Regions from separate parts of the Cellulomonas sp. ES6 genome, predicted to be linked through region 3. Evidence: predicted binding sites of a transcription regulator. Region 3 holds the regulator's gene; each other region holds the start of a gene.
What was found. Region 3 encodes LexA, which represses DNA repair genes until DNA is damaged. Its sites were predicted from a motif close to TCGAACANNTGTTCGA; they were not measured.

Region 1: a site for LexA is predicted at 5,014-5,029, ahead of uvrA (excinuclease ABC subunit UvrA). Genes of this name have one in related genera too.
Region 2: a site for LexA is predicted at 6,763-6,778, ahead of imuA' (DnaE2-dependent mutagenesis accessory factor ImuA'). Genes of this name have one in related genera too.

Annotation. Positions count from the first base shown of each region.
Region 1 is NZ_CP125655.1:411,237-421,437, reverse strand. It holds gene P9841_RS02040 (acyl-CoA dehydrogenase family protein) at 1-809, shown strand, start outside; gene P9841_RS02035 (DUF4190 domain-containing protein) at 874-2,166, opposite strand; gene P9841_RS02030 (MBL fold metallo-hydrolase) at 2,315-3,040, opposite strand; gene P9841_RS02025 (glycoside hydrolase family 15 protein) at 3,037-4,959, opposite strand; gene uvrA (excinuclease ABC subunit UvrA) at 5,060-7,921, shown strand; gene P9841_RS02015 (OsmC family protein) at 7,911-8,441, opposite strand; gene uvrC (excinuclease ABC subunit UvrC) at 8,615-10,201, shown strand, end outside.
Region 2 is NZ_CP125655.1:530,691-540,891, reverse strand. It holds gene P9841_RS02545 (phytoene desaturase family protein) at 1-1,327, opposite strand, end outside; gene P9841_RS02540 (CDGSH iron-sulfur domain-containing protein) at 1,376-1,651, opposite strand; gene P9841_RS02535 (glycosyltransferase family 2 protein) at 1,648-2,649, opposite strand; gene P9841_RS02530 (iron-containing redox enzyme family protein) at 2,646-3,701, opposite strand; gene P9841_RS02525 (NAD-dependent epimerase/dehydratase family protein) at 3,784-4,800, opposite strand; gene P9841_RS02520 (YbaK/EbsC family protein) at 4,958-5,530, opposite strand; gene P9841_RS02515 (GNAT family N-acetyltransferase) at 5,598-6,068, shown strand; gene P9841_RS02510 (YbhB/YbcL family Raf kinase inhibitor-like protein) at 6,046-6,582, opposite strand; gene imuA' (DnaE2-dependent mutagenesis accessory factor ImuA') at 6,845-7,843, shown strand; gene P9841_RS02500 (DNA polymerase Y family protein) at 7,840-9,471, shown strand; gene P9841_RS02495 (error-prone DNA polymerase) at 9,464-10,201, shown strand, end outside.
Region 3 is NZ_CP125655.1:4,019,762-4,029,962, forward strand. It holds gene hflX (GTPase HflX) at 1-427, shown strand, start outside; gene P9841_RS18525 (ATP-dependent DNA helicase) at 484-2,658, shown strand; gene P9841_RS18530 (L-lactate dehydrogenase) at 2,841-3,812, shown strand; gene P9841_RS18535 (LysR family transcriptional regulator) at 3,832-4,791, opposite strand; gene P9841_RS18540 (aminotransferase class V-fold PLP-dependent enzyme) at 4,873-5,937, shown strand; gene lexA (transcriptional repressor LexA) at 6,044-6,784, opposite strand; gene P9841_RS18550 (LysM peptidoglycan-binding domain-containing protein) at 7,079-7,516, shown strand; gene P9841_RS18555 (DUF6544 family protein) at 8,000-9,148, opposite strand; gene P9841_RS18560 (MarR family winged helix-turn-helix transcriptional regulator) at 9,145-9,606, opposite strand; gene nrdR (transcriptional regulator NrdR) at 9,790-10,201, shown strand, end outside.

The DNA of each region.
Region 1 (10,201 bases), 520 kb from region 3:
CGGAGGCCGGCAACGACCTGGTGATGTTCGGCTCGCGGACCCGCGCGGAGCGCCAGCCGGACGGCGGCTACCGGTTCACCGGGACGAAGATCTTCACGTCCCTGGCGCCGGTGTGGACCCGGCTCGCCACGTTCGGGCTGGACGAGGCCCACCCCGAGGGCCCGCGCCTGGTGCACGCGGTCGTGGCGCGCGAGGACGGCGGCGTCGAGACCCGGGACGACTGGGACACCCTCGGGATGCGGGCGACGCAGTCCTGCACGACGGTGCTCGCCGGCGCGTACGCGGCTCCCGGCCGGGTCGTCCGCGCGCTCCCTCCGGGACCGAGCGCGGACCCGTACGTGTTCGCGCTGTTCGCGGTGTTCGAGATCCTGCTGGCCGCCGTGTACACGGGCATCGGGCGGCGGGCGCTGGAGCTCGCCGTCGCGGCGGCGCACCGCCGGACGTCGATGAAGCACGACGGTCGCAGCTACGCGCAGGACCCGGACATCCGGTGGCGCGTCGCCGACGCGGCCATCGCGCAGGACGGCATCGAGCCGCAGGTGTGGGCGCTCGCCCGGGACGTCGACGAGCGGGTGGACCACGGCTCGCTGTGGTTCGCCAAGGTCGTCGGCCTCAAGGTCCGGGCGACGGAGACGGCCCGCGAGGTCGTGGACCGGGCGGTGCGGGTGTCCGGCGGCGGCACGTACGTCAGCGGCGACGAGCTCGGGCGGCTGTACCGCGACGTGCTCGCCGGGATGTTCCACCCCTCCGACGACGAGTCGGCGCACGCGACCGTGGCCACCGCGTGGCTGGGGCCGGTCGAGCGCTGAGGTGCCGGACGGACGAGGGCCCGGGGCGTGACGCCCCGGGCCCTCGGTCACGGCCGTCCCGTCGTCAGGACGTCGCCATCAGGTCCTCGCAGATCGCGTAGGAGTCGGAGCGGTTGCCGCAGGTGCCCCCGAAGTCCTCGTACTCGGACCCGCTCGGTGCGGACCAGTAGAGGTCGTCGCACGCCCCGGCGTCGCCGGCCTCGCACGCGTCCCACAGGGCGTCGAGGTCCGGGTCGTCCCCGTACGACTTGGCCCCGTCGACCGTGCCGCCCGTACCGGTGTCGCACAGGTCGCCGCCGGTGGTCTCCCCGCCGCACGTGTCCCCGAACTCCTGGTAGTCGGTGCCCGAGCCGGACGAGAAGTACAGCTCGTCGCACGCGGCCATGTCGCCGCCGTCGCAGGCGTCCCACAGCGCGTCCAGGTCGGGGTCGTCGCCGTACGTGAACGCGCCGATGTCCGTGCAGCCGCCACCGCCCTGCGTCCGGCCGCCGCACGTCCAGCCGAAGTCCTCCTCGTCGGTGCCGACGTTCGACTCGTCGTACAGGTCGTCGCACGCCGCCATGTCGCCCGCCGCGCAGTCGGTGCGCAGGTCGTCCATGCGGGCGTCGTAGGAGCGGACCGCCACGAGCACGATGATCGCGATCGCGATCGCTCCGAGGATCTCCAGCGCGCCCAGGACGATGCCGGCGATGGCGAGCCCGCGGCCCTGCGTGCCGTTCTTCTTGGTGCGGTTCAGGCCGAGGATGCCCAGGACGATCGGCACGACGCCCATCATGAGCACGCCGGTGACGAGCGCCGCGATGGAGACGCCGTCCGTCCCGCGGGCCTGCGGTGCGGGGTACTGCCCGCCGCCGTACGGGGCCTGCGGGTAGCCGCCACCGGGGGGCGGCGGGTAGCCGCCCGCCCCCGGGCCGGCCGGGAACCCGCCTGCGGGCTGCGCGGGACCGGTCGGCTGCGGGTACCCGCCGTACCCGGGCTGGCCGGCCGGGCCGTACCCGGGCTGCGGTGCCGGGGGCTGCTCGCCGCCGGGCTGCGGGTACCCCGCCTGCGGCGAGCCGGGCTGCCCGTACCCGGGCGCGCCGTACCCGGGCGCGCCGTACGCAGGCGGGCCGTACCCGCCGTCGGGGCCGGAGCCCGGCTGCTCGGCGGCCGGATCCCCGGCGGGCGGAGTCCCGGGGGCGGAGGGCCAGGACGCCGTCGGGGCCTCGTAGCCGGAGGGGGCCGGTCCGGCGGCGGCGTCCGCCTCGTAGCCGGAGGGGGCGGGCGCCGCGGGGCGCTCGTCACCCGCCCCCGGTGCGGACCACGGGGACGGCTCGGGGCCCTCCTGGCCGGGCGTGGCGGTGCCGTCGTTCGACATGGGTGTCCCTCCGGTGCTGCTGACGATGCCGTCGGTCACTATCGCAGACCACGACGCGGCCGGGACGCCGGGTTCGTACCGATTGTGCACCGTGGTCCACGCTCCCGGCAGGGGGTCCGCGGGTCGGGCCGGGAACCGGCCGCCGCGCTCACCAGCCGCGTGCGCGCCAGGCCGCCAGGTGGGGACGCTCGGCGCCGAGCGTGGTGTCGCGCCCGTGGCCCGGGTACACCCACGTGTCGTCCCCGAAGCGGCCGAACACCCGCTGCTCCAGGTCCGTCATGAGCGCCGCGAACGCCGCCGGGTCCGCCGTGCGGCCGGGGCCGCCCGGGAAGAGCGAGTCCCCGGTGAGGAGGTGCACGCGGCCCGGCACCGCACCGTCCGCCCGCACCCGGTCCGGCTCCCGGTAGGCCAGCGCCACCGCGCCGGGCGTGTGCCCGCGCAGGGCCACCACCTCCAGTGCGACGGCTCCGACCGCCAGCACGTCGCCGTGCCGCAGCGGCCGCGGGGGCGTCGTGCCCGCCCCCGCGGCGACGGCGGCGGCGTCGTCCGCCCCGGCGGCGTGCGCCGCGCCCGTGGCGTCCAGCACGGCGGCGAGGGCCCCGAGGTGGTCGGCGTGACGGTGGGTCGTCACCACGAGGTCGAGCCGTCCCGCGGGCGAGCCGTCCCGCACGAGCGCGAGCAGCCGCCCGGGCTCCGCGGCCGCGTCCACGAGCAGCTGGGCGCCCGTGCGGCGGCAGACCAGCGTGTAGGCCGCGTTGTCCATCGGCCCGACCGACACCTTCCGCAGCACGACCTCGTCGAGCACCCGCACGTCCGCCGGCCCGCCGGTCACGACGTCGCCCGTGTAGCCGGACGCCGCCACGGGCCCGGTCACGGCCGGTCCGCCGTCCCGGACGGCTGCGCGGACGCGCCCCGGACGAGCGCCTCGTCCAGGCTGTGCGCGGCGCGGACGAGCGCGAGGTGCGACAGGGCCTGGGGGAGGTTGCCCATCATCCGCCCGGTCCCCGGGTCGAACTCCTCGGCGAGCAGCCCGAGGTCACCCGGCAGCGAGGTCAGCACGTCGAGGACCGCCGTCGCCCCCGCCACGTCCCCCTGCCGGGCGAGGGCGTCGGCGAGCCAGCCGGAGCAGGCGAGGAACGGGTGCTCGCCGCCGCGCAGGCCGTCGTCCGTGCGGTCCGTCCGGTACCGGTGCAGGAGGCCGGGTGCGACCTCGAGCTCGTCGCGGACGGCGGTGACCGTGGCGAGCAGCCGCGGGTCGTCGGGCGGCAGGAACCCGACCTGGACGAGCTGGAGCAGGGAGGCGTCCGTGTGCTCGGCGCCGTAGTGCTGCACGAACGTGCCGCGGCCGGCGTGCCACCCGTGGGCCAGCACGTCGGCGTGCACCGCGTCGCGCTCGCGCCGCCAGCGCTCCACCGGCCCCGGGAGCCCGTGCTCCTCGACGGCGCGGACCGCCCGGTCGAGCGCCGCCCACGCCATGACCTTGGAGTGCGTGAAGTGCCGCGGCGCGCCGCGCACCTCCCAGATCCCGGAGTCGGGCCGGCGCCACGCGCCGCACAGGTGGTCGACCAGGCGGACCTGGAGCGACCACGAGTCGGCGCTCTCCTCGACCCCCGCGGCCCGGGCGAGGTGCAGTGCGCACATCACCTCCCCGAGCACGTCGTTCTGCACCTGCCCGACGGCCGCGTTGCCCACGCGCACGGGACGCGAGCCGGCGTAGCCCGGCAGGTGGTCGAGCGTCCGCTCGGGCAGATCCCGCGAGCCGTCCACCCCGTACATGATCTGCACGTCCTCGGGGTCGCCCGCGACGGCGCGCAGCAGCCACTGCCGCCACGCCTGGGCCTCGGAGCGGTACCCGTGCTCGAGCAGGGCCTCGAGCGTCATCGCGGCGTCGCGCAGCCAGCAGTACCGGTAGTCCCAGTTGCGCTCGCCGCCCAGGTCCTCCGGCAGGGACGTCGTCGCGGCGGCCACGATGCCGCCGGTCTGCGCGTCGGTCAGCAGGCGCAGCACGAGCAGGGACCGGACCACCGCGGCCCGGTAGCGCCCCTCGTACCGGGCGGCGCGCGCCCACGCACCCCAGCGGTGCTCGGTCGCCTCGACGCGGTGCTCGAGGCGGGGCGCGCGCGGCACGGGCAGCCACGACGGCGCCCACGTGAGCGACAGCTCGAGGCTCTCGCCCTCGGACATGTCCACCTCGTCGACGTGCGCGCGGTGGCCGCCCGCCGTGCGCTGCGGCCGGGGCAGCCGGTCGCCGCGCAGCAGCAGGCTGTCGGGGCCCGCCACCGCCTGGACGGCCTCGCGCCCGTCGGGGTCGGTGACGCGGTGCACCCACGGCGTGACCGCCCCGTAGCCGTAGCGGACCACCCACTCGTGGCGCACCCGCACGGTGCCCTCCGTCACGGTCAGGTGGCGCACCAGGTCGCACCGGCCGTCTCCCAGCGGCATCGCGTCGAGCAGCACCGCCGTCCCCGTCGGCGTCCGGAACGTCGTCTCGAGGACGAACGAGTCGCCGAGGTAGCGGCGCCGCACCGACGTCGCGTCCGGTGCCGTGAGCAGCCAGCGCCCGTGCTCCGGGCCGCCGAGCAGCGCCGCGAACCCGGCGGGGGAGTCGAACCGCGGGGCGCACCACCAGTCGACCGACCCGGATCGGGAGACCAGCGCCGCGGTGCGGCCGTCGCCCAGGACGGCGTACTCCGCGAGGGGGGTCGCCGGGTCCGGCGGCGCGGCGGGGGCGAGGGGGGCCCGGGGTGTCGGCTCGGGCGTGGCGTCGGTCACGGCGGGGGGCTGCGCGGGCACCGCCCCATCATGCGGCGACCTGCGACGTCGCGCGAGCACGCTGCCGCACGCCGTTCGAACACATGTGCGGTTGTCGGAGGTCCGCCGTAGCATGGCGCGCGTGAACGATCGACTGGTGGTCCAGGGGGCCCGCGAGCACAACCTGCGCAACGTCGACCTGGACCTCCCGCGCGACAGGCTCATCGTCTTCACCGGGCTGTCGGGGTCGGGCAAGTCGTCGCTGGCGTTCGACACGATCTTCGCGGAGGGCCAGCGGCGGTACGTCGAGTCGCTGTCCGCGTACGCCCGGCAGTTCCTCGGGCAGATGGACAAGCCCGACGTCGACTTCATCGAGGGGCTCTCGCCCGCGGTGTCGATCGACCAGAAGTCGACCAACCGCAACCCGCGGTCGACCGTCGGCACCATCACCGAGGTCTACGACTACCTGCGCCTGCTGTTCGCGCGCGCCGGGACGCAGCACTGCCCGGTCTGCGGGGAGCGGGTGACCGCCCAGACCCCGCAGCAGATCGTCGACCGGCTGCTCGAGCTGCCCGAGGGCACGCGGTACCAGATCCTGGCGCCGGTGGTCCGCGGCCGCAAGGGCGAGTACGCGGACCTGTTCAAGGAGCTGCAGGCGAAGGGCTTCGCCCGTGCGCGCGTGGACGGCGAGGTGGTCCAGCTCGCGTCGCCGCCGACGCTCGAGAAGAAGCTCAAGCACGACATCGAGGTGGTGGTCGACCGCCTCGTCGCCCGCGAGGGCGTGCAGCGCCGGCTGACCGACTCCGTGGAGACGGCCCTCGGGCTCGCCGGCGGGCTGCTCGTGGCCGAGATGGTGGACCTCGACGCGGACGACCCGGAGCGCGAGCGGCGGTTCTCCGAGAACCGCGCCTGCCCCAACGACCACCAGCTCACGCTGGAGGAGATCGAGCCGCGGACGTTCTCCTTCAACGCGCCGTACGGCGCGTGCCCGGAGTGCACCGGCATCGGCTCGCGCCTGGAGGTCGACCCGGAGCTCGTGGTCCCGGACGAGGACCTCTCGCTGCGCGACGGGGCGGTGGCCCCGTGGGCGCAGATCTCCTCGGAGTACTTCGAGCGGGTGCTCTCCGCGCTGGCGGACGACCTCGGGTTCTCGATGGACAAGCCGTGGCGCGCCCTGCCGGAGCGTGCGCGCAAGGCCGTGCTGTACGGCGAGAACCACCAGGTGCACGTGAAGTACCGCAACCGCTGGGGGCGCGAGCGGCAGTACTCCACCGGCTTCGAGGGCGTCGTGACGTTCCTGGAGCGCCGCCACTCCGAGACCGAGTCGGAGTGGAGCAAGGAGAAGTACGAGGCCTTCATGCGGGAGGTGCCGTGCCCCGTGTGCGAGGGCGCGCGCCTCAAGCCCGAGGTGCTCGCGGTGCTCGTCGGCGGCAAGTCCATCGCCGACGTCTGCGCCCTGCCGATCCGGGAGGCGAAGGGGTTCCTCGACGCCCTCGAGCTCGGGGTGCGCGAGCGGCAGATCGCCGAGCAGGTGCTCAAGGAGATCCAGGCGCGGCTCGGCTTCCTGCTCGACGTCGGCCTCGACTACCTCTCGCTCATGCGCGCCGCCGCCACGCTGTCCGGCGGCGAGGCGCAGCGCATCCGGCTGGCCACCCAGATCGGCTCCGGCCTGGTGGGCGTGCTGTACGTCCTGGACGAGCCGTCGATCGGCCTGCACCAGCGGGACAACCGCCGCCTCATCGACACGCTCACCCGGCTGCGCGACCTCGGCAACACGCTCATCGTGGTCGAGCACGACGAGGACACCATCCGCACCGCGGACTGGATCGTCGACGTCGGCCCGGGCGCGGGGGAGCACGGCGGCCGCGTCGTGCACTCGGGCGACCTGAAGGGCCTGCTCGCGTCGCGCGAGTCGGTCACGGGGGCGTACCTGTCCGGCCGGCGGTCGATCCCGATGCCCGCCACGCGCCGGAAGGTGGACAAGAAGCGCCAGGTGACCGTGCACGGCGCGCGCGAGCACAACCTGCAGAACGTCGACGTGACGTTCCCGCTCGGGACGCTCACGGCGGTGACCGGCGTGTCCGGCTCCGGCAAGTCGACGCTGGTCAACTCGATCCTCTACACCGTCATGGCCAACGAGCTGAACGGCGCGCGCCGGGTGGCCGGGCGCCACAAGCGCGTGTCCGGTCTCGAGCACCTCGACAAGGTCGTGCACGTCGACCAGGGCCCGATCGGCCGCACGCCGCGGTCGAACCCCGCGACGTACACCGGCGTCTGGGACCGGATCCGCAAGCTGTTCGCCGAGACCACCGAGGCGAAGGTGCGCGGCTACACGGCCGGGCGGTTCTCGTTCAACGTCAAGGGCGGCCGCTGCGAGGCGTGCTCCGGGGACGGCACCCTCAAGATCGAGATGAACTTCCTCCCGGACGTGTACGTCCCGTGCGAGGTCTGCCACGGCGCCCGGTACAACCGCGAGACGCTCGAGGTGCACTTCAAGGGCAAGACCGTCGCCGACGTGCTCGACATGCCGATCGAGGAGGCCGCGGAGTTCTTCGCCGCGGTGCCGGCGATCAGCCGCCACCTGAGCACGCTGGTCGACGTCGGGCTCGGCTACGTCCGCCTCGGCCAGCCGGCGCCCACCCTGTCCGGCGGCGAGGCGCAGCGCGTCAAGCTCGCGACCGAGCTCCAGCGCCGGTCGACCGGTCGCACCGCGTACGTCCTGGACGAGCCGACGACCGGCCTGCACTTCGAGGACATCCGCAAGCTGCTGGGCGTGCTGCAGGGCCTCGTCGACAAGGGCAACTCGGTGATCGTCATCGAGCACAACCTCGACGTCATCAAGAACGCCGACTGGATCATCGACATGGGCCCCGAGGGCGGGTCCGGCGGCGGCACGGTCGTCGCCGAGGGCACCCCGGAGCACGTGGCGACCGTGCCGGCCAGCCACACCGGCCGGTTCCTGGCCGAGGTGCTCGAGCCGGCGCGCGAGGCCGTCAGCGCGTGACGTCCGCGGCGCCGGCGGCCTCCAGGACCGCCGGCGCCGGGTCCGTGCGCACCGGGAAGCTCACGGACCGCGCGATGAAGCAGTGCTCGTGCGCGCGCCGGTGCAGGTCCGCGAGCTGCGCGTCCAGGCCGGACGGGTCCTCGTCCGCGGGCACGGCGCCCCCGGGCCGGATCGTCACCTGCGGCCGCAGCACCACCTCGGTGAACTGGCCGTGCCCGGCCGCCTCCACGCGCATCGTGCCGCCGGCGCGGTCCGTGTAGGCGACCACGACGACGCCGGCCGCCGACGCCAGGTGCAGGAACCACAGCATGTGGCACTGCGCGAGCGCCGCGACCAGCAGCTCCTCGGGGTTGTGGCGGGCGGGGTCGCCGCGGAACGCCGGGTCCGACGAGCCGAGGATCGGCGCCTTGCCGTCGACCCGCACCTCGTGGTCGCGCGCGTAGGCGCCGTACCCCGTGGTGCCGGTCGCGCCGGCCCCCGTCCAGACGACGTCGGCGGTGTATGTGTGCAGCAGGCCCATGCCTCAGCGTAGGCGAGAGCCCCGGCGCCTCCGCCACCAGGTGACGCCCGCCACCGCCGCCACCACGGCGCTGCAGCCGGCCCGCAGCAGGTCCCGGGCCGGCGCGGGGGTGGCACCCCGCGGGGTCCGGCCGGGGGCGGTTCGTGTCGGTGGGCCGAACTAGGCTGCTGCATATGGCTGATCCCGCGACCTACCGCCCCGCCCCGGGCGAGATCCCGGACTCGCCGGGCGTCTACCGGTTCCGCGACGAGCACGGCCGGGTCATCTACGTGGGCAAGGCCAAGAGCCTGCGGCAGCGGCTGAACAGCTACTTCCAGGACGTCGCCGGCCTGCACCCCCGCACGCAGCAGATGGTCACCACGGCCGCGTCGGTGCAGTGGACCGTCGTCGGCACGGAGGTCGAGGCGCTCGCGCTGGAGTACTCCTGGATCAAGGAGTTCGACCCCCGGTTCAACGTGAAGTACCGCGACGACAAGTCGTACCCGTACCTGGCGGTCACGCTCGCGGACCAGTTCCCCCGGGTGCAGGTGATGCGGGGCGCGAAGCGGCCCGGCACCCGGTACTTCGGCCCGTACGCGCACGCGTGGGCGATCCGGGAGACGGTCGACCTGCTGCTGCGCGTGTTCCCGGTGCGGACCTGCTCGGCGGGCGTGTTCAAGCGCGCGCACCAGCAGGGCCGCCCGTGCCTGCTGGGGTACATCGAGAAGTGCTCGGCGCCGTGCGTCGGACGGATCTCGCAGGAGGACCACCACGTGCTGGCGGAGGAGTTCGCCGACTTCATGGCGGGCGACACCGCGCGGTTCACGCGGCGGCTCACCGCGCGGATGAAGGAGGCCGCGGCGGACCTCGACTTCGAGCGCGCCGCGCGCCTGCGCGACGACATCGCGGCGCTCGAGCGGGCGACCGAGAAGAACGCCGTCGTGCTGTCGGACGGCACCGACGCGGACATCTTCGCGCTCGCCGGCGACGAGCTCGAGGCCGCGGTGCAGGTGTTCCACGTGCGGGACGGGCGGATCCGCGGTCAGCGCGGCTGGGTGGTCGAGAAGGTCGAGGACGTCACCGACGCCGAGCTCGTCGAGCACCTGCTCCAGCAGGTCTACGGCGACGCGCCGGGCGGCGAGGCGGGCGCGACCGCGGGCGCCGTCCCGCGCGAGGTGCTCGTCCCGGTGCTGCCGCCGGACCTCGACCAGGTGCAGGCCTGGCTGTCCGGCCTGCGCGGGTCGCGGGTGCACGTGCGGGTGCCGCAGCGCGGGGAGAAGCACGAGCTCGCGGGCACCGTCCGGAAGAACGCCGAGCACGCCCTCGCCCTGCACCGCACCCGCCGCGCGGGCGACCTCACCACCCGGAGCCAGGCGCTGCGGGAGATCCAGGAGGCGCTGGGCCTGGAGTCCGCGCCGCTGCGCATTGAGTGCTACGACGTCTCGCACAACCAGGGCACCTACCAGGTGGCGTCGATGGTCGTGTTCGAGGACGGCCTCGCGCGCAAGCCCGAGTACCGGCAGTTCAGCATCCGCGGCCCGGAGGGCGACGGCGCGCGCGACGACACCGCGGCGATGCACGAGGTCATCACGCGGCGGTTCCGGCGCTACCTGGCGGAGCGCGAGCAGTCCGGCGACCTCGAGCTGGGGCTGGGGGAGGACCAGGTCGCGGAGGCGCTGGCCGACACGGACGCCGGGCCCGTGCGCTCGGGCCCGGTCGACGCGACCACCGGCCGGCCGCAGCGGTTCGCGTACCCCCCGAACCTGGTCGTGGTCGACGGC
Region 2 (10,201 bases), 640 kb from region 3:
AGGCGACGACCGTGTCCCGGAACCCGGGTGCGAACCGCTCGACCTGGCGGAGCACCGCCTCGGTGGGGTCGACGTCGGAGCCCGCCGGGACGTGCGCGTACGCCCAGACCGGCCGCAGGCCGCCGGCGCCGCGCCCGGGGTCCAGCGCGGCGGGGTCCGACAGCAGCGTCAGCGGCCGCTCGGCGTGCCGGCCGCGCCCGACGGCGGCCTCCGCCTCCACCACCTGGTCCCGGGTCCCGCCCAGGTGGACCGTGCCCGCGCGGTGCACCTCGGGGTGCGCCCAGGGGATCGGGCCGTCGACGACGAGGTCCACCTTCGCGGCGGCGTTGCCGTACCGGTACCCGGCGTACGCCCGCTGCAGCCGCGGGGGCATCGCGTCGCCGAACACCTGGGCGACGAGGCGCGGGGCCGTGTCGAACAGGTACGCGCGCGCCGGCGGCAGGTCGGCGCGGCGCGCGACGGGGTGGCCCGTCACCACGCGGCCGCCGAGGCGCACCAGGTCGGCGTGGAGCGCGTCGACGATCGCCTGCGAGCCGCCGCGGACGACGGGCCAGCCGTGCTCCGCGTGCGCGAGGGTGGTGAGCAGCACGGCCGTGCCCGCCGCCGCCAGCGACGGCAGCGGCGTGATCGCGTGCCCGGCCACGCCCGTCAGCAGCGCCGCGCCCTCCTCGGTGCGCAGGGCCGACGGCACGACGGGCGAGCCGTTGCGCAGCACCCCCAGCGCGAACCGTGCCGCGGTGGCGACCGTGCGGGGCGTCGCGCCCGGCGGGACGCTGCGGTGGTCCCCGAGCGCCAGCGCCACGACGTCCTGCCACCGCTCGGACAGCGGGCCGAACAGCCGGCGCCACGCGTCGCCGTCCGCGCCCAGCCCGTCGGCGGTGCGGTCCAGGTCGCGGTAGGCCACGGCCGCCCGGCCGCCGTCGAGGGGCTGCGCGAACGACGCCTCCGGGGTGAGCAGGTCCAGGCGCTCGTGCAGGCGCAGCTCGCGGAAGAACGGCGACGCCCACGCCATCGGGTGCACCGCCGAGCAGATGTCGTGGACGATGCCCGGCGCCAGGCCGAGGTCGAGCGTCCGGGACCCGCCGCCGACCGTGTCCTGCGCCTCCAGCACCGTCACCGACAGCCCCGCGCGGGCGAGCGTCACCGCGGCCGCGAGCCCGTTGGGGCCCGAGCCCACCACCACCGCGTCGACGTCGCCGCGGCCGGCGGCCGGGCGGGGGACGCGACGCCCCGGCCGGGCGCCACCCGGGGCCGCGCCGCGGGGCGCGGCGGCGCCGGTGCCGTGACGGGGACGGCCGTGACGGGGGTGCGTGGGGTCCGGGCTCATCGACCCGACGCTAGGCCGGACGCGGCGTCCGCGCAGCCCCGGCGGCGGTCACGGCGCGCGCCCCGTGCGGGGCCGCGCGGGGGCGGGCTCCGGAGGGCGGGGGACCTCGTCGTCGGTCCGGAAGCCGATCGCCTTGTGCGACCCGTCGCAGAACGGCTTGATGGCGGAGGCGCCGCACCGGCACAGGGCCACCGTGGCCCGCCGGCGGGGGACGACCTGCCCGGTCGCGTCGCGGAGCTCCACGTCCCCCCGCACGAGGATCGGGCCGTCGGGGCAGGCGGTGAGGACGACGGCGGGTGCGTCATCCCGGCTGCCGGGGCTCACGCGGCGACCTCCGGGGACCGGGGGTGGACGAGGCGGTGCACGGCACGCAGGTCACGCAGCGGCGTCGCGGCGCGCGCCAGGCGCCCTCCCGCGTACGGCACGCCGCCGCAGGCGCGCAGCACGAGCGCCAGCCAGGCGCACACCCCGCGCTCCAGCAGCCACGCCGGGGCCAGGGGCACGGCCGACGCCGGGAACCGGGAGGCACCGCCGGCGCGCCGCCGGCCGGTCTCCGCGACCGCGACGACGACGAGCGCCAGCGCCGTCAGCACCCGCACGTCGCGTGCCGCCACGACGACGACCGGCAGGACCGCCAGCTCCGCGGCGAACCGGAGCGGCTGGGCGAGGCTGTCGTAGGCCTGACGCGGCCGCTGGCGCAGGAAGTGGCGGACGGTCGGCGGGCGCCGCGTCACGAACACGTCGTCGGCGCGGTGCTCGCTCCCGCCGCGGGCGCGCACCGTGCGCAGCAGCTCGAGGTTCTCGAACAGCACGTCCCCGTCGTAGCCGCCGGGACCCAGCGCGTCGCGACGCAGGGCCAGCGTGCCCGGGTAGTCGGAGCCGAGCGCCCGGTTCAGCAGCGTCCGCGCCGTGTCCCAGCGCGCGTGCCACGGCATCGGGTCGAAGACGTTCTGCGGCCGGACGACGTCGGCGTCCGCCAGGCGCGCCAGCACCACCGCCAGCGCCGCGCGGTCGTAGCGCACGTCGTCGTCGGCCAGCACCACCCGCGGAGCCCGCGCCAGGCGCAGCCCCGTCAGCACCCCCGCGACCTTCCCGTTCCGCCCGGGGTGCGCGTCGGGCCGCACGTGCCGCACGGCGTCGCCGAACGCCCGCGCGTGCGCGGCGAACCGCGCGGGGTCCGAGCCGTCGACGACCGTGACCGGCAGCCGGCCCGCGAGCCCCCGCAGGTACGCGGCCAGCTCCTCCAGGCCGGCGTCGTCGGACCACCGCAGCGGGAGCACGTACTCCGCGTCCGGCAGCGGCGGCCCGGCCGGCCCGGTCACGCCGCGCTCCCCACCGTCCACGGCCGCAGCAGCGAGGTCTCGCCGGCCGACCAGTGCTCCACGAGGTGCGCGCCGACCCGGCCGTCGACCTCCAGGCACGCGGCGGCGCCGAAGAGCACGTCGTCCCGCAGGTGCGGCTGCTGCTCCACGAGCGCCCCCGCGAGGTCGCGGCCCGCGATCTGCTCGTGCACCGCGTCGGCCTCGACGTGCTCGTCGAAGTACCAGGTCACGTCGGCGTCGTAGCCGTGCCGCCGGAACCCGTTGCCGTACAGCCGGTTCGGCTGCGAGGACGTCATCTCGAACGCCGCCAGGTGCCCGACGACGCAGCCCCGCAGCCGCCGGTGCAGCCCGAACAGCGACATCGTGTTCACCGAGGCCAGGGTCACCGCGGGCACGTCGTCGACGTAGTGGCCGTAGGTGTCGTCCAGCCCGAGTCCGCGCATCGTCCGCGCGAACAGCGCCGCGTGCATGCGCTCCGGACGGCCGCCGCCGTACTCGTCGGCCTGGATCTCCACGAGCGCGGCCTTCGGGGCGCCCATGAGCCGGGGGATCGCCCACGTGTGCGGGTCGGCCTCCTTCAGCTGGTAGACCGAGCGGTGCACCAGGAGCTCGTGCAGCTGCTCGTCGGTGGCCTTGCGGGCCACGTACGCCGACAGGCCCGGTCCGGAGTCGCGGCCCGTCAGGTCGAACAGGGCTCGCGCGACCGCGGGGCTGAGCCCCTCGCGCGCGGAGTCCGCCTCGAGCTGCTCGACGAGGTCCTCCGGCACGCGGACCTCCGCACGCAACCGCGCCTCGAACCGCTGCTCGACGACCGCCCGGGCGCGCAGCAGGTGCGGGTCCCACTCCATCCGGTCGTCCACGCCGTCGACGCCCTGGTGGTGCAGCTCGTACATCACCGTGAGCGCGAGCTGGACGTCCTCGTCCACCAGCACGTCCGGCGAGGCGTCGACGGCGCTCGCGGCCTGCTCGGCGAGCTCCGGGCCGACCTCACCCGCCGCGAGCGCGGTCAGCACGCTCCGGCTGAACGGTCCACGGGGGGCGGGTGCTCGCATCGTCGGGTCCTCCTGGCGCGCGTCGGGTCGGGTGCCCCGCTGCCAGAGGCGGCGCCCGCGTCCGCGCGGGCGGGTGCCGACGTCACGGTAGCCGCGGGTCGTCCGCCTCGCCCGTCGAGCCGCCCTGCCCGCCGGGTGCCGTCGCGGCGCCGGCCCAGCCGCGTGCCGTGGCCGCCACGACCTCCTCCCACGCGGTCGGGCGGAGGCCGAACGTGGCGGTGGTGGCGGTCGCGTCGAGCAGGAACGGCCGCTCGGTCTGCCACAGGACCTCTCCCAGCTCGCGCAGCACCGGGACGACCGCGCCCCCGGCCGTCAGCAGCGGGCGCGGCACCCGCCGCACGCGCGGGGCGGGGCGGGGCGACGACGCCGTGCCCGGGGCCGGCTGCGCCGCGGCCACGAGGTCGGTGAGCGTCTGCCGCACCGAGCGCTCGGGCGGGCCGGGGACGTGCCACGCGCGCCCCCACGCCCGTGCGTCTCCCGCGACGACGGCGAGCGTCCGGGCCACGTCGGGCACGTACGAGAAGGCGTGCGGCGCGTCCGGGTCCCCGAACGACCAGACCGTGCGCCCCCGCAGGGCGGCGTCGGCGTAGCGCCGCAGCAGACCGCCGGCGCGCGGGACGGTCGGCCCGATGAAGTCCGACGCCCGCACCTCCGTCACCCGGACCCGGCCCGCCTCGTGCGCGGCGAGCGCCTCCTGCCACAGGCGCGCACGCAGCCGGCCCTTGTGCCCGGTCGCCGCCAGCGGGAGGTCGCGGTGCAGCGGGCCGTCCACGGGGCCGTACCCGTACAGGTTGCTCAGCGTCACCAGCACCGCGCCGCTGCGCTCCGCGACCGCGAGCAGGGAGGCGGCGACCGGGGGCCACCGCTCCTCCCACTGCTGGTACGGGCCGGGGTTCACGCAGTTCACGACCGCCGCGGCGCCGCGGGCGTGGACGGCGAGCGCGTCGGCGTCGGCCGCGTCGGCCGGCACGCACCGGACGCCCGGTGCGGAGGGGCCCCGGCCCGAGCGGCTCACCAGGGTCACGGTCTCGCCGCGCCCCGCGAGCAGGGTGGCCAGGGCGGAGCCGACGGAGCCGGCGCCGACGACGAGGACGGGCACGGGAGCCTCCCGGGGCCGGTGGGTGTGCGGGGTCGGCTCCAGTCTGCTGCGCGCACGCCGCGCGCGAGGGCGGTTCCGGGGGCGGGTCGACGTCGGCGCCGCGCCGGTGGTGGGCCGGTGCGGCGCCGGTTCCGGGCTGGTGGTGGGCCGGTTCCGGTCAGGCCAGGGCGAGGCCGTCGACGAGCTCCGCGCCCGGGGCCTGCGCCAGCAGGGCGCCCGGCAGGGCGATCTTGGACCGCCGCAGCCCCGAGCCGATGATCACCGTGCCGCCGGCGCCCTCGACCTCCGTCGCGACGGCGGCGTCCACCAGCACGCGGTAGCCCGTCGGGAGGCCGAGCGGCGTGATCCCGCCGTACTCCATGCCGGACTCCTCGACGGCGCGGTCCACCGGCAGGAACGAGGCCTTGCGGACGTCGAGCAGCCGCTTGACGGCGTTGTTCACGTCCGCGCGGCCCGTCGCCCGCACGACGGCCGCGGCGACCCGCTCCTCGCCGCCGCGCCGCCCCGCCACCAGGACGCAGTTCGCCGACACCGCCAGCGGCAGGTCGTACGCCTCGGTCATCGCGGCGGTGTCCGCGAGCCCCGGGTCGATCTCCGTCACGAGCACCTGGTCCGCCACCGCGGGCTCCACGGCGGCCCAGCCGGTCACGGCTGCGGCGGTGGGCTCCGCGAGCAGGTGCAGGTGGTCGACGGCGCGCAGCCAGGTCAGGTTCCCGAGCGTCAGCGGCATGGCCGCAGCGTAGCCAGCACGGCCGTGGGTGCCACCGGGTCGTCCGCCTCTCGGTCAGGATGGGGGCGTGCTCCCGCCGCCGCCGTCCGACCCGTTCGCCGCCGACCCGTACGTGCTGGTGCCCGCCGCGCCGCCCCGGGACGACTACCTGCGGCTGCGCCGCGACGCGGGTCTGACGCCCAAGCGGCCCGACCAGGCCGACGGGGCCCTGGCGGGGAGCTGGTCGTGGTGCCACGTGCGGACGGCGGAGGGCCGGGTCGTCGCGATGGGGCGGGTGGTCGGCGACGGCGGCTGGTACTTCCTGGTCGCGGACATGGCGGTCGACCCCGGGCACCAGCGGCGCGGTCTGGGCCGCCGCGTGCTGACGCGCCTGCTCGACGACCTGCGCGCGCGGGCGCCCGAGGGTGCGTACGTCACGCTCGTGGCGGACCCGCCGGGCCGGCGGCTCTACGAGTCGCTGGGCTTCCGTGACGTCGCCCCCGGGGCCACCGGCATGGTGCTGGAGCTCGGGGAGGTCAGCGGGAGGACGTCGGGCTGATCGTCGCCCGCCCGAGCGTGTGGAACAGGGCGGTGAACGCCACCGCCGTGGGCGTCGCGTCCCGCGGGACCTCGAGGTGCTCGACGTCGAGCGCGTGCACCGCGAACACGTACCGGTGCGGCCGGTCCCCGGGCGGCGGCGCGGCCCCTTCGTAGCCGGGCGTGCCCCCGTCCGCGCGGACGTGGAACGCCCCCTCGGGCAGCAGCGCACCGTCCGGCGATCCCGCGCCGCGGGGGAGCGAGGTCGTGCTCACGGGGACGTCCACGACCGTCCAGTGCCAGTACCCGGCGGGGGTCGGCGCGTCCGGGTCGAAGCAGCTCACGACGAACGAGCGCGTCCCCTCGGGGAACCCCGACCACTCCAGCGCGGGGGAGAGCCCCCCGCCGTCGGCGGTGAGCTCGGGGGCGAGCGGCTCGCCGTGCACGACGTCCGCGCTCGCCACGTCGAAGGCGGCGACGGACGGCAGCAGGGCGTACGGCTCGGGGGCGACGGGACGGGTCAGCGAGACGGCCATGGTCCTCCTCCGGGGCGGTCGCGGACGGTGCCGCGACGGGTGTGCCTGCGTCTCATCCTGCCCCCGCGCGCCGGTCCGCGCAGGGGCTCCGGCGTGTCCGCGACGGCGCGCCGGGCGTGGTCCCCAGGCGGCCCGGCGCCGGATTGACGGGTGCCGTCGTGTCGGCGTCTACTGGCACAATCGAACACGTGTTCGAACGACGGGGGCGGTGGGGACGGTGTCGGCCGTCCCGCCGCGCGGAGGGCGGGACGGAGGTGGAGCGGTGAGCGCGGCGGACGCGGTGACCCAGCAGGAGCGGATCGCCCGCGCCCGGGCGGCCCTCGCGCACGCCGAGCTGCGGACCGGGGCACGCAGTCTGGCACGCGGGGCCGACCACAGGGATGACCACGGGACCGGGCACAGGGACGACCACGGGGCGGACGGGGGCACCGACTCTCCGGGACGCGAGGCGGGGGGTGCCGACCGCCACTCCGTCCACGGCACCGCGGCGCTCGCGGTCGCGGTCCGCCCCGACACGGAGGGGCTCCCGGGCTCGGCGCCGTCGGCCGGGCCCGTGGCCGTCCCCGACCTGCCCGGCCGCGTCCCGTCGCCGTCGCGGCCCGCCGCACGCGGCCCGGTGCTGCTGACCGACCGGCCGCCGCTCGCCGTGCCGCCCGCGCTGACCCCGCTGCTGCCCGACGGCCTGCGCCGCGGCAGCACCACCGCGGTCCTCGGCTCCACCTCGCTGGTGCTCGCGATGATCGCGGCGGCCTGCACGGCGCGCGAGGCGTGGGCGGCGGTGGTCGGGCAGCCCAGCCTCGGCCTGCTGGCCGCCGCCCAGTCCGGTGTCGCCCTGGCGCGGCTCGCGGTCGTGCCGCGCCCCGGGGTGGACTCCCCGACCGTCGTCGCCGCCCTGCTCGACGGGATCGACGTCGTCGTGGTCGGCCCGGGGGCGACCCTCGCCGACGCCGACCGCCGCCGGCTCATGGCGCGCGCCCGCGACCGCGGGTCCGTGCTGCTGGCCACCTCGCCGTGGCCCGGGGCGGGCTGCGTGCTGACCGTCGAGGGCGGCCGGTGGACCGGGGTGGGCGACGGCGACGGCCGGCTGCGGGCGCACGAGCTCCGAATCACCCGCACGGGCCGCGGTGGCGCCGGCCGCGCCCAGGACCTGCGCGTGGTCCTGCCGCTCGAGGCCGGTGCCGACCCGTACGCCCCACCCGCGGTCCCCGCCGCGTCCGCGCCCGGTGAGGCGGACCGCCCCGGCCTGAGGCTGGTCGGATGAGCACCCGCACCACCGTCGTCTGGGTGCCGGACTGGCCGGTCGTCGCCGCGGTGCGGGCCGCCGACGTGCCGCCGCACCTGCCCGCCGCCGTGCAGTCCGGCGCGCGGCTGACCGCCGTGTCCGCGCTCGCCCGGGCGCAGGGCGTGCGCCGGGGGATGCGGCGTCGGCAGGCGCAGGGCGTCTGCCCGGAGGTCGTCCTGCTGCCCGCCGACGACGACCGCGACGCCCGGCTGTTCGAGCCGGTCGCCGCCGCCACCGAGTCGGTCGTCGCCGGCGTCGAGGTCGCCCGCCCCGGCCTGCTGCTGCTCCCCGCCGACGGTGCGGCCCGGTTCCACGGGACGGAGGAGGCGCTCGCCGAGCGCCTGGTGTCCGCCGTCGCCGAACGCACCGGCCACGAGTGCCAGGTCGGCACCGCCGACGGTCTGCTGGCGGCGATCCTCGCGGCCCGCACCGACGACGTCGTCCCCCCGGGCCGCTCCCGGGAGTTCCTGGCGCCGCGCCAGGTCGGGGAGGTCGGCACGGCCGCGGTGCAGGACGACGCCCTCCGGGCCGTGACCGACCTCGTCGACCTGCTGCGCCGGCTCGGGCTGCGGACCCTCGGGGACCTCGCGGCGCTCGCGGCGGGGGACGTGCACGCGCGGTTCGGCGGCTGGGGCACGTGGGCCTGGACCCTGGCGCGCGGGGACGACCTGCGCCCGCCCGCCCGCCGCCGCCCCGAGACCGACCTCGAGGTCGCCACCGCCCTCGACCCGCCCGCGCACCGGGTGGACGTCGCGACGTTCGCCGGCCGGCGCCTGGCGGAGGAGCTGCACACCCTGCTCACGGAGCAGTCGCTGACCTGCGGGCGGCTGCGCATCGCCGCCCGGACGGACTCCGGCGAGGAGCTCACCCGCACCTGGCGGACGGACCTCGGGGGGCTCGGCGGGCTGTCCGCGGCGCGGATCACCGACCGGGTGCGCTGGCAGCTCGAGGGCTGGCTCACCGCGGCGGCGGTCGAGCGGGGCGGCCGGGCGGAGCCGGAGCACGACGAGGGGGCCGAGCCCGTCGGGCTCGTCGCCCTCGCCATCACCGCCGAGGACGTCGCCGCCGCCGGCGCCGAGCAGGGCCGGCTGTGGGGCGGCCCGTCCGGTGGTGACCTGCGGGCGCACCGCGCGCTCGACCGCGTGCAGGGCCTGCTCGGCGGGGACGGCGTGCTCACCGCCGCCCTGCAGGGCGGCCGGGACATCCGCGACCGCGTGCACCTGCAGCCCTGGGGGGCGCAGGCTGCCGCACCCCGGCCCGCCGACCGGCCGTGGCCGGGCCGCCTCCCGGAGCCGGCACCCGCCACCGTGCCCGTCCGACCCGCGCCCGTGGAGGTGCTCGACGCCCGGGGGCGGCCGGTGTGGTTCGACGGGCGCCTCGTGATGACCGCGCCGCCCGCCCGGGTGCGGACCCCCGGCACCGACCGCCGCCCCGCCGCGGAGCACGAGGTCGCCGGCTGGGCGGGCCCGTGGCCGCTGGCCGAACGGTGGTGGGCACCCGACCGGGCGGAGCTGCGCGTGCACGTGCAGGCCACCCTCGCCGACGGGCGCGCCCTGCTGCTCGCCTGGCGCCCCGACGGCTGGACCTGCGAGGCCGTCTATGACTGACGCCCCCCGCTACGCGGAGCTGCACGCGCACTCGGCGTTCAGCTTCCTCGACGGCGCGAGCCAGCCGGAGGAGCTCGCCGCCGAGGCGCACCGGCTCGGGCTCAGCGCGCTCGCGCTCACCGACCACGACGGGCTGTACGGCGTCGTGCGGTTCTCCGAGGCCGCCCGGCGCGTCGGGCTGCCCACCGTCTTCGGTGCCGAGCTGCACCTGCCCGTCCCCGGGCTCACCGGCCCGGACGTGCTCGACCCGCCCACGGGCGTGCCCGACCCCCGCGCCCTGCACCTCCCGGTCCTGGCGCGGGGCCCCGACGGCTACCGGGCGCTGTCCCGCGCCATCGCCGAGGGCCACCTCGCCACCGGCACCAAGGGCGCCGCGGAGTACCGGCTGGAGTCCCTCGCCGAGCAGGCGGACGGACGCTGGCTCGTGCTCACCGGGTGCCGCAAGGGACCCGTGCGGCACGCCCTCACCGACGGCGGCCGGACCCCCGGCGTCGCGCCCCGTGGCCCCGAGCGGGCGCGCGCCGAGCTCGACCGGCTCGCCGCCCTCTTCGGCCGGGACAACGTCGCGGTCGAGGTCACGCAGTCCGGCGGGCCGTTCGACTCCGAGACGGCCGACGCCCTCGCCGCGCTCGCCCGGGACGCCGGGCTGCCGCTGGTCGCCACCGGCAACGTGCACTACGCCACCCCGCGGGACGCCGACCTGGCGATGGCGCTCGCGGCCGTGCGGGCC
Region 3 (10,201 bases):
GGTGCTGCACGTCGTGGACGCCTCGCACCCCGACCCGGAGGGGCAGATCGCCGCGGTGCGGCACGTGTTCGCCGACATCCCGGGCGCGATGGACGTGCCCGAGATCATCGTGCTGAACAAGGCCGACCTCGCCGAGCCGGAGGCGCTCGCCCGCCTGCGCTCGCGCGAGCACGGCGCGGTCGTCGTCTCGGCGCACACCGGCGACGGGATCGACGAGCTCCAGGCGGTCATCGCCGACCAGCTCCCGCGCCCGGGCGTCACGGTCGACGTCGTGATCCCGTACGACCGCGGCGACCTGGTCCACCGGGTGCACGAGACCGGTGAGATCGACGCGGAGGAGCACACCGAGCTCGGGACGGCGCTGCGCGGGCGGGTCGACGCCGGCCTCGCGTCCGAGCTGGCGGCCGCAGCGGTCCGCGGCCGCTGACGCCCGTCGACGACGCCGCGTGCGGGGCTGTCGGCGCGCGCGACTACCCTGTCCGGGTGCCTGATCCAGCCCCGGACGTCGACCACCTCCTCGACGTGGCGGTGGCGGCGCTCGGCGGTGCGCCGCGCGAGGGCCAGCGGCGCATGGCCCGGGAGGTCGCCGACGCCATCGAGGCCGGCCGGCACGTGATGGTCCAGGCGGGCACCGGCACCGGGAAGTCGCTCGGGTACCTGGTGCCGTCGGTCCGGCACGCCGTGCTGGCCGACGAGCGCGTCGTGGTCTCGACGGCCACGCTCGCCCTGCAGCGTCAGGTCATGACGCGCGACCTGCCGCTCGTCGCGGACGCGCTCGCCCCGGAGCTGCCGCGGCCCCCGCAGGTCGCCCTGCTGAAGGGCTGGCACAACTACGTCTGCGTGCACAAGACCGCGGGCGGCTACCCGCCGGACGACCAGGGCATGCTGTTCGACCTGGGGGACCGCGGTGCGGCGGACCACCCCGCGACCGCGGAGGCGACGGACGGCGAGCCCGCGGAGAAGGAGTCGCTCGGGGCCCAGGTGGTCCGGCTGCGGGAGTGGGCGGAGGCCACGGAGACCGGCGACCGGGACGACCTGGTGCCCGGCGTCGGTGACCGCGCGTGGCGGCAGGTCTCCGTGACGGCGCTGGAGTGCCTGGGGCAGCGGTGCCCGGTGCTCGACGAGTGCTTCCCCGAGCGCGCGCGGGCCGCGGCGCGGTCCGCCGACGTCGTCGTGACGAACCACGCGATGCTCGGGATCGCGGCGTCCGGCTCGCCCGGCGTGCTGCCCGAGCACCAGGTGCTCGTGGTCGACGAGGCGCACGAGCTCGCCGACCGCGTCACGGCGCAGTCGACCGCGGAGCTGTCGGTGGCCACCGTCGAGCACGCCGGGCGGATCGCGCGCCGCCACGCCGGTGTCGCGACGACCGACCTCGACGGTGCCGCCGCGGCGCTCGGCACCGCCCTCATGCAGCTGCCCGAGGGCCGGTTCGCCCAGGGGCTGCCGGAGGGCACGCGCGCCACCGTGGCGATGGTGCGGGACGCCGCGCGGTCGCTGCTCACCGCCCTGCGTCCGGAGAAGCCCGCCGCGGGCGAGAGCGCCCAGCCGGACCCGGGCCTGAAGATCGCGACGTCCGCGGTGCTGGCGCTGTTCGAGGTGGCCGAGCGGATGGCGGCGGACCCCGACGACCAGCGGTTCACCGTCCTGTGGTGCTCTCGCGGGGAGCGCGACGGGGCGACCCGGCTGTACGCGGCGCCCCTCGCGGTGAACGGCCTGATCCGCACGAACCTGCTGGCCGGGAGGGCGTCCGTGCTGACCTCGGCCACGCTCAGCCTCGGCGGGGAGTTCCGGCCGATGGCGCGGGCGATCGGCCTCGAGGGGGCGGGCGAGGCGGCCGCCGCGACGGCCTCCGTGGCGACGCCCGCGGCGGTGCTCGGGGCGCCGGGCGGGAGCGAGGGGACGGACGCGGGGGGTGCGGCGTCCGCGGGGGAGGCGTCCGCTCGCGGGCGGGCGGGCGCCGAGGGGACCGGGTCGTCCGCGACCGCGACACTGCCCTGGCACGGCGTGGACGTCGGCAGCCCGTTCGACTACCCGCGCCAGGGCATCCTCTACATCGCGCGCCGCCTGCCGCCCCCCGGGCGCGAGCCGGCGACCGACGCGCAGCTCGACGAGATCGAGGCGCTCGTCACGGCCGCCGGCGGCCGGACCCTCGGGCTGTTCTCGTCGCGCCGCGCCGCGGTGGCCGTCGGCGAGGCGATGCGCGAGCGGCTGGACGTCCCGGTGCTCGTGCAGGGCGAGGACCAGCTCCCGACGCTGGTGCGGCGGTTCGCGGAGGACGAGGCCACGTGCCTGTTCGGCACCCTGTCGCTCTGGCAGGGCGTCGACGTCCCGGGCCGGGCGAACCAGCTCGTGATCATCGACCGCATCCCGTTCCCGCGCCCGGACGACCCCGTGCGGTCGGCCCGCTCCGAGGCCGTCGCCGCGGCCGGGGGCAACGGGTTCATGTCCGTCGCGGCCACCCACGCGGCGCTGCTGCTCGCGCAGGGGGCCGGGCGCCTCATCCGGTCCGTGGACGACCGGGGCGTCGTCGCCGTCCTCGACCCGCGTCTCGCCACGGCGCGGTACGGGGAGTTCCTGGCGCGGTCGCTGCCGGCGTTCTGGCGCACCACGGACCGCGAGGTCGCGCTCGGGGCGCTGCGCCGGCTCGCGCAGCCCTGATCGCGCGTCCGGGCCCGCGCGGGCCCGTGACGTGCGTCGCAGCCGAGCGGACGCACAGCCGGCCCGGGGGCGGCTAGCCTCGTGCGCAGCAGCGCGCCGACCGGCGCCGACGCAGCACCAGCACCACCGGGAGGACCGCCGTGAGCGATCAGACGAACGACGTCGAGGGCGACGAGCTCGGACTGCCGGGGACCGCCGCCGGACCGCGCCGCACCACCAAGCTCGCCGTCGTGGGCGCGGGCGCCGTCGGGTCGACCATGGCGTACGCGGCGCTGATGCGCGGCGCGGCCCGCAGCGTGGTGCTGTACGACATCAACAAGGCCAAGGTGGAGGCGGAGGCGCTCGACCTGGGCCACGGCATCCAGTTCATGCCGATGGCCGAGGTGGTCGGGTCCGACGACATCGCCGCGTGCGCGGACGCGGACGTCGTCATGGTCACCGCCGGGGCGAAGCAGAAGCCGGGCCAGACCCGCATCGACCTGGCCGAGGCCACGATCTCGCTGGTCAAGAAGATCCTGCCGTCGCTCGTCGAGGTGGCGCCGAACGCGGTGTACGTGATGGTGACCAACCCGGTCGACATCGTGACGTACGCGGCGCTGCGGGTGTCCGGCCTGCCGCCGACCCAGCTCTTCGGCTCCGGGACCGTCCTGGACTCCTCCCGGCTGCGGTACCTCATCGCGCAGTACACCGGCGTCGCCGTGCAGAACGTGCACGCGTACATCGCGGGCGAGCACGGCGACACCGAGCTGCCGCTGTGGTCGTCCGCCACGATCGGTGGTGTCCCGCTGCTCGACTGGAACGCGATGGACGGCCACGTGCCGCTGACGCGCGAGGTGCGCGACTCGATCGCCCGCGAGGTGGTCGACTCCGCGTACCGGATCATCGCCGGCAAGGGCGCGACCAACTACGCGGTGGCGCTGGCCGGGTCCCGGATCATCGAGGCGATCGTCAAGGACGAGCGGCGGATCCTGCCCGTGTCGTCGCTGCTGGACGGCTACCACGGCATCTCGGACGTGTGCCTCTCGGTGCCGTCGGTGGTGGGGCGCTCCGGCGTGGGCGAGCGGCTCCAGGTGCCGATGTCGACGGACGAGCTCGCGGGGCTCAAGCGCTCGGCCGAGTCGCTGCGGGCGGTGGCGCGGCGCTTCGGGCTCTGAGCGACCGCGGCGCCGGGTCTCAGACGCGCCCGGTCGCGCCACGCGGCCGGACGTGGGGGTGCTCGACGCCCGAGGCCGCGGTGCGCAGTGCGGCGAGCGCGGCGGCGACCGCCGGGACCCGCGCCGTCCCGGGTGCCGCGACGGCCTCGACGACGCGCGACGTCCCGGGGCGCGCCGGGTGGACCGTGACGCCGGGGTGCGGCAGGGCGGCGAGCGCGAGCCCGGGCAGCGTCGCCACCCCGAGCCCCGCGCGGACCAGCCCGAGCACGGCCAGGTAGTCGTCGGTGGCGAAGTCCACCCGGGGCGCGAACCCGGCGCGCGCGCACGCGCCCACGAGCTGCGCGCGGCACTGCGGGCAGCCGGCGATCCACGGGCGGTCCGCGAGCGTGCCGAGCGCCACCGGCTCCCCGGACCGGCGGCCGTCGGCGGCAGGCAGCACCACGAGGACGTCGTCGTCCAGCAGCGGCACCCGGAGCAGGCCGCGGCCCTCCCCGTCGTCCGGCGGCGCGGCGTCCGCGGCGCGGAACGTCAGGGCGACGTCGACCCTGCCGGCGGCGAGCTCGGCGAGCGCCTCGGGCGGCTCCGCCTCGGCGAACGTCGTGCTCAGGCCGGGGTGCTCGGCACGGAGCGCGGCGAGCGCGGCGGGCAGCAGGGTGGCGGCGCCCGAGGGGAACGCGGCGACGCGCACCCGCCCGGCCCGCAGCGACGCCACGGCCGCGACCTCCTCCAGCGTCGCGTCGAGCGCCGACTGCACGGCGGCGGCGTTCCGCGCGAGCACCAGGCCGGCCTCCGTCAGGCGCACGCCACGCCCCGCGCGGACGACGACCGGCGTGCCGACCGCCCGCTCCACCGCCCGGAGCTGCTGGCTGGCGGCGGGCTGCGTCAGCCCGAGGGAGCGCGCGGCGGCGGTCACGCTGCCGGTGTCGTGCACCGCGCGGACGAGGCGGAGGGCGGCGGCGTCGAGCGGTCGGGGCGACATCCTTGGAGCATAAGCTAGACGCATGGGTACGGGAGAAACTGGCGCTTGTCCGCATGATCGTCTCCGGGCAGAGTCTCCGGCATGCGATCCCTCGACGAGCTGCGCGCCGACTTCGACCCCGCGCCGGGCTACCTGAACGCCGCGACCGCGGGCGTCGCGCCGCGGCGGACGGTGCAGGCGCTCCGGGACGACCTGGACCGCTGGGGCGGCGGCCGGCTCGACGTGCCGGGCTACGAGGCGGCCGTCCGCGCCGCGCGCGCGTCGTTCGCGCACCTCGTGGGCGTGCCCGTGACACGCGTCGCGATCGGGTCGCAGGTCTCGGCGATGACGTCGCTCGTCGCGGGCTCCCTCCCGGACGGCGCGCGGGTCGTCTGCGTGGACGGCGACTTCACGTCCGTGGTGTTCCCGTTCCTCGCGCAGGGCGACCGGATCCGGGTCGAGCACGTGCCGGCCACGCGGCTGGCCGAGGCGGTCGTGCCCGGCGTGGACCTCGTGGCCTACGCACTGGTCCAGTCGGCCACGGGGGAGGTGCTCGACGACGAGGCCGTGGTCGCGGCGGCGCGCTCGGCCGGTGCCCGCACGCTGTGCGACCTGACGCAGGCGGCCGGGTGGCTCCCCGTGGACGCGGGCCGGTACGACGTGTCCGTCACGGCCGCGTACAAGTGGCTCTGCGCCCCGCGCGGCACCGGGTTCCTCACCGTGCGCGAGGAGGCGCAGGACGGGCTGCGACCCGCGCAGGCGGGCTGGTACGCCGGCGAGGACCCGTGGGCCTCCTGCTACGGGCCCGCGATGCACCTGGCGTCCGACGCGCGCCGGTACGACGTCTCCCCGGCCTGGCAGGCGTGGCTCGGTGCCGCGGAGTCGCTCGACGCGTTCGCCACGACCGACCCCGCCGCCGTGCGGGCGCACGGGGTCGGCCTCGCGGACGCCCTCCGCGCGGGGCTGGGTCTGGAGCCCGGCGGGTCCGCCGTCGTCAGCCTCGCGGACCCGGACGGCAGCCGCCTGGCCGCCCTGGGCGCGGCCGGGTGCCGCGTTGCCGGGCGGGCCGGGCGCGTCCGGCTCGCCTTCCACGTCTGGAACGACGAGGAGGACGTCGCGCGCGCCCTCGCGGCGCTGACGTCGACGGGCGGGGACGCCGCGGCCTGAGCGCGGCGGGTCGCCCGAGGGGCGGTCGACGTCCGCGGGCGTCCCCGGCCCGGTGGTCCGGGCGGGCGCCGCCGCCGAGGTCCGGGCGGCGTCGCGGCGGGCGCCGCTACAGCGCGCGCAGCACCGAGACGACGCGGCCGAGCACCTGGGCGTGGTCGCCGTCGATCGGCGAGTACGCGGGGTTCTGCGGCATCAGCCAGACGTGGCCGTCGGTGCGCTTGAGCGTCTTGACGGTCGCCTCGCCGTCGAGCATCGCGGCGACGATCTCGCCGTTCTCGGCCACGGGCTGGCGGCGGACGACGACCCAGTCGCCGTCGCAGATCGCGGCGTCGACCATCGAGTCGCCGACGACCTTGAGCAGGAACAGGTCGCCGGCGCCGACGAGCTGGCGGGGGAGCGGGAAGACGTCCTCGACCAGCTGCTCGGCGAGGATGGGCCCGCCGGCGGCGATCCGGCCGACCACCGGCACGTAGGCCGCCTCGGGCACGCCGTCGCGGGGGGCGCTGTCCTCGTCGCCGAGGCCCGCGACGCCCGGCAGGGGGGCGACGCCGCGTGAGTCGTCCGGCTGGACGACCTCGATGGCGCGCGGCCGGTTGGGGTCGCGTCGCAGGTAGCCCTTGCGCTCGAGCGCGGTCAGCTGGTGCTTGACGCTCGACGGGCTCGTGAGGCCGACGGCGTCGCCGATCTCGCGCATGCTCGGCGGGTAGCCGCGGGACTCGACCGAGGCCCGCACGGTCTCCAGCACCAGGCGCTGCCGCGGGGTCAGCCCGTCGCCCTCCGCGTCGAGCTCGACCACGGCAGGCCCGTCTGCCGCGCCCGCCGTCGCGCCGGATCCCTCGATGGCCATCTCCGCTCCCGTCTCCGTGGCGCCGGTGCCTGCCGCACCCGTCCGCCGAGCCGGGCGACCGCGCAGGTCACGGGGCTGCGGACCCACCCGGCGGCGTCCGCCCGGCGGTCGTGTCAGACCCTCGTGGTGCGCTGTTCCCGACGTCCCCGAGCGTAGGGCGCGCGGACGGGTGGATCAAACACCTGTTCGATCGTGTCTCGACATCGCGCTCCGGGTGTGGTTCAGTTCGTACAGACGTTCGAACGAACAGGTGTTCGACGGGTCGCGAGGCGGCCCAGGAGGGAAGTGGTGGAGATGAGCGCCATCGCAGTGCAGCCGCGACTCGGGACGCGTCCCGTGGCCGAGCGGCCGGCCCGTCCTCGTCCTGCCGCGATGGGCCCGGTGACGGCGCGGTCCGCCGGCCGGGAGCGCACCGCCGCGCGTCCGTCCGCCGCCCCCGAGGCGACGCTGCACCTGACGCGCCGGGGTCGCGCGGTCCTGCTCCTCCTGGCCCTGCTCGTGGTGCTCGGAGGGGTCGTCGGTGGCCGCGCGGTGGCGGACGGTCCGCAGCAGGCGACCGAGGTCACGACCCACGCCGTGGTGGCCGGCGAGACGCTCTGGCAGATCGCCGCCGACGTGGCGGCCCCGGGCGAGGATGTGCGCGACGTCGTGCTGCGGCTCCAGGAGCTCAACAGCCTGCCGGACGCCTCGCTGATGGCGGGTCAGGTGCTGCTGCTGCCTGCGGGCTCCTGACCTGCTGGTCCGGTGCATCCGGGCCGCCGTGAATAACGGCACGGGACGCTTGCGTAATTGGGACGCCTGCCTCTACTGTGGTGCCACCTCGAACGGCTGGCTGGGGGGCTCGCCGCGAGGGACGCGTCGTCGCCGGCACCGTGGGTTCGTCCCGCCGCCCGGCGCGAGGCGTGCAGCAACCGTCCGCGCGAGGCGAGTCGCCCGGACGAGACGGGATGGGGGCGTCCCCACGGGGGTGGCCGCACACGCGGCCACCCCCGTCGTCATCTCCGGGCCGGGCGCACGCGTCCCGGCAGGACGGGCGGGGCCGGTGCCCGGAGCGCCCCGGGGCCGGTCGACGTCGCGGCGTCGCCGCGCTGGGTCGGATCCTCGGCGTCGCCGCGCTGGGTCGGATGCTCCGCGTCGCCGCGCTGGGTCGGATCCTCGGCGTCGCCGCGCTGGGTCGGATCCTCGGCGTCACCGCGTCGGCGCGACGTCCGGGCGTCACCGCGCCGGTGCGACGTCGTCCAGCACCATCTCGGCGTAGCGGAACGGCTCGCCCGTGCTCGGGTGCCACATCGCGGCGGCCGCCGACGGCAGCCGGCGCCCGTGGTGCACCGCGTAGCCGTCCACCGGTGTCGACCAGCGCTCGCGTGTGAACGACCGCCCGTCGCGCGTGGCGCGGAAGCGGTCGTCGGAGACGAAGTCCACGAGGTCGCCGTCCTCGTCGAACTCGAGCACGGCCCGCACGGAGTGTCCGCCCTGCCGGTACGTCCCCCGCACGCGGCGCGCGTCGAGCTCCTCCCACGTCACGGGTGCGGCGAGCAGCGCGGACGGCGCCATCAGGCAGAGGTCGTTGAACAACGTCACCGTCTCGCTCCGGTCCATCGCCGGGCCCGCGCCGCGCAGGACGGGGACGGCGGAGAGCAGGTCACCCCGCATGGTGGCCCTGCCCTCGGTCAGCACGTGCAGCACGTCGACCGGGAGCCCCGCCGCGGTGGCGTCCAGCAGGAAGTGCCGGGTGGGGCGGGGGCCGGCCGTGTCCACCTGCTCGCCGGTGAAGGTCATCCACCGGTCGGACGGCCCGCTGCGGATCCGGCCGTGCAGCGTCACGCGCACGGCGGTCACCGGCGGGCGACCGACGCTGCCGGTGCGCCGCAGGTAGCGGGCGACGGCGGCCGGGAGCGTCGCGAGGTCGTCCACGGTGACGGCGCCCGCCCGGTCGGCGTCGGCCCGGACGTCGGCTGCGGCGAGGGCGGCCGCGACGCCGCGGCGGTACCGCGCGCGGGCGGACCAGTGCCCCGTCGCGCACCACCCGTGCAGGACCGCGATCCCGAGCACGACGTTCGCGAGGGTGCCCCAGCGGGCGTCGCCGTGCGACACCACGAGCACCTGGGACGCCACGACCGCGACCGCGCCGGTCCGCCACCAGGTCGGCCGGTCGGCGATCAGGGCGGTGCCGGCCCCGATGAGGAGCACCGCCGTGGCGAGCCACGCGAGGCCCTCCGCCGACCCGACCGCCGGGGGTGCGGCGTCGCCGGCCAGGCCCGGACCTCCGGGTGTGGCGGCGAGCACGAGCAGGTGCGCCGCGCCGTGCGCCACCGCGAGCGCGCCCACGGCGAGGCGGACAGTGCTCCTGGGTCGGCCGGTCACGCGGGGGTCCTCCCGTCGGCGAGCGCGGCGAGGCACCGGCCCACGAGGTCGGCGAGCCGGGCCAGGTCGGCGTCGTCGAGGCCGGCGAACGCCCGCGCGACGAGCTCCTGCTGCTGGGCGACCGCGGCGGGGGAGTCGAACAGCTCGGCGACCCGCGGTGTGGTGCGCAGGCGCGTGGCCCGGCGGTCCGCTGGGTCGGGGACCAGGTCCACCAGGCCGCGACGCTGGAGCTGGAGCGCGATCTGCTTGACGTTCTGCCGCGAGGTGCCGACGACCTCCGCGGCGCGCGTCAGCGTCGGGTGCTCGCCCGGGAAGGCGCGCACGAGCACCGCGAGCAGCAGCCACTGCCGGCTCGTGACGCCGTAGCCGGTGAGGGCCTCGTCCGTGTGGCGCGTCAGGTGCTGCCCGAGCACGAACAGCGTCCCGAACAGCTCCGCCTCGTCTGCCGCGCGCGTCATGTGCGTAAGGTATTACGGATCGCGCGGGTCTCGCGGGGGACGGAGGTCCCTCCGCGGGACGTCCCGGGGCCGGGACGGTGTTGCACCGGGTGCGGCGCCGGTCCTACCGTGTCCCGGTCGTCCGGGAGGGCGCGGCGCCCGCCGCCGTGCCGGCCGCACGACCCGGACCTGCTGGAGGCCCTCATGCACTGCCCGTTCTGCCGCCACGCGGACTCGCGCGTCGTCGACTCCCGCACGTCGGACGACGGTCTGTCCATCCGCCGACGCCGGCAGTGCCCGCAGTGCAACCGCCGGTTCACGACGATCGAGACGGCCAGCCTCTCCGTGGTGAAGCGGTCCGGGGCCACGGAGCCGTTCAGCCGCGAGAAGATCGTGAACGGCGTCCGCAAGGCGTGCCAGGGCCGGCCGGTGAGCGAGGACGACCTCGCGCTGCTGGCGCAGCGGGTCGAGGAGACGCTGCGCGCGAGCGGGTCCGCCGAGCTGGACGCCTACGAGATCGGCCTCGCCATCCTCGGGCCGCTCCGCGACCTGGACGAGGTCGCGTACCTGCGCTTCGCGAGCGTCTACCAGGCCTTCAGCAGCCTGGACGACTTCG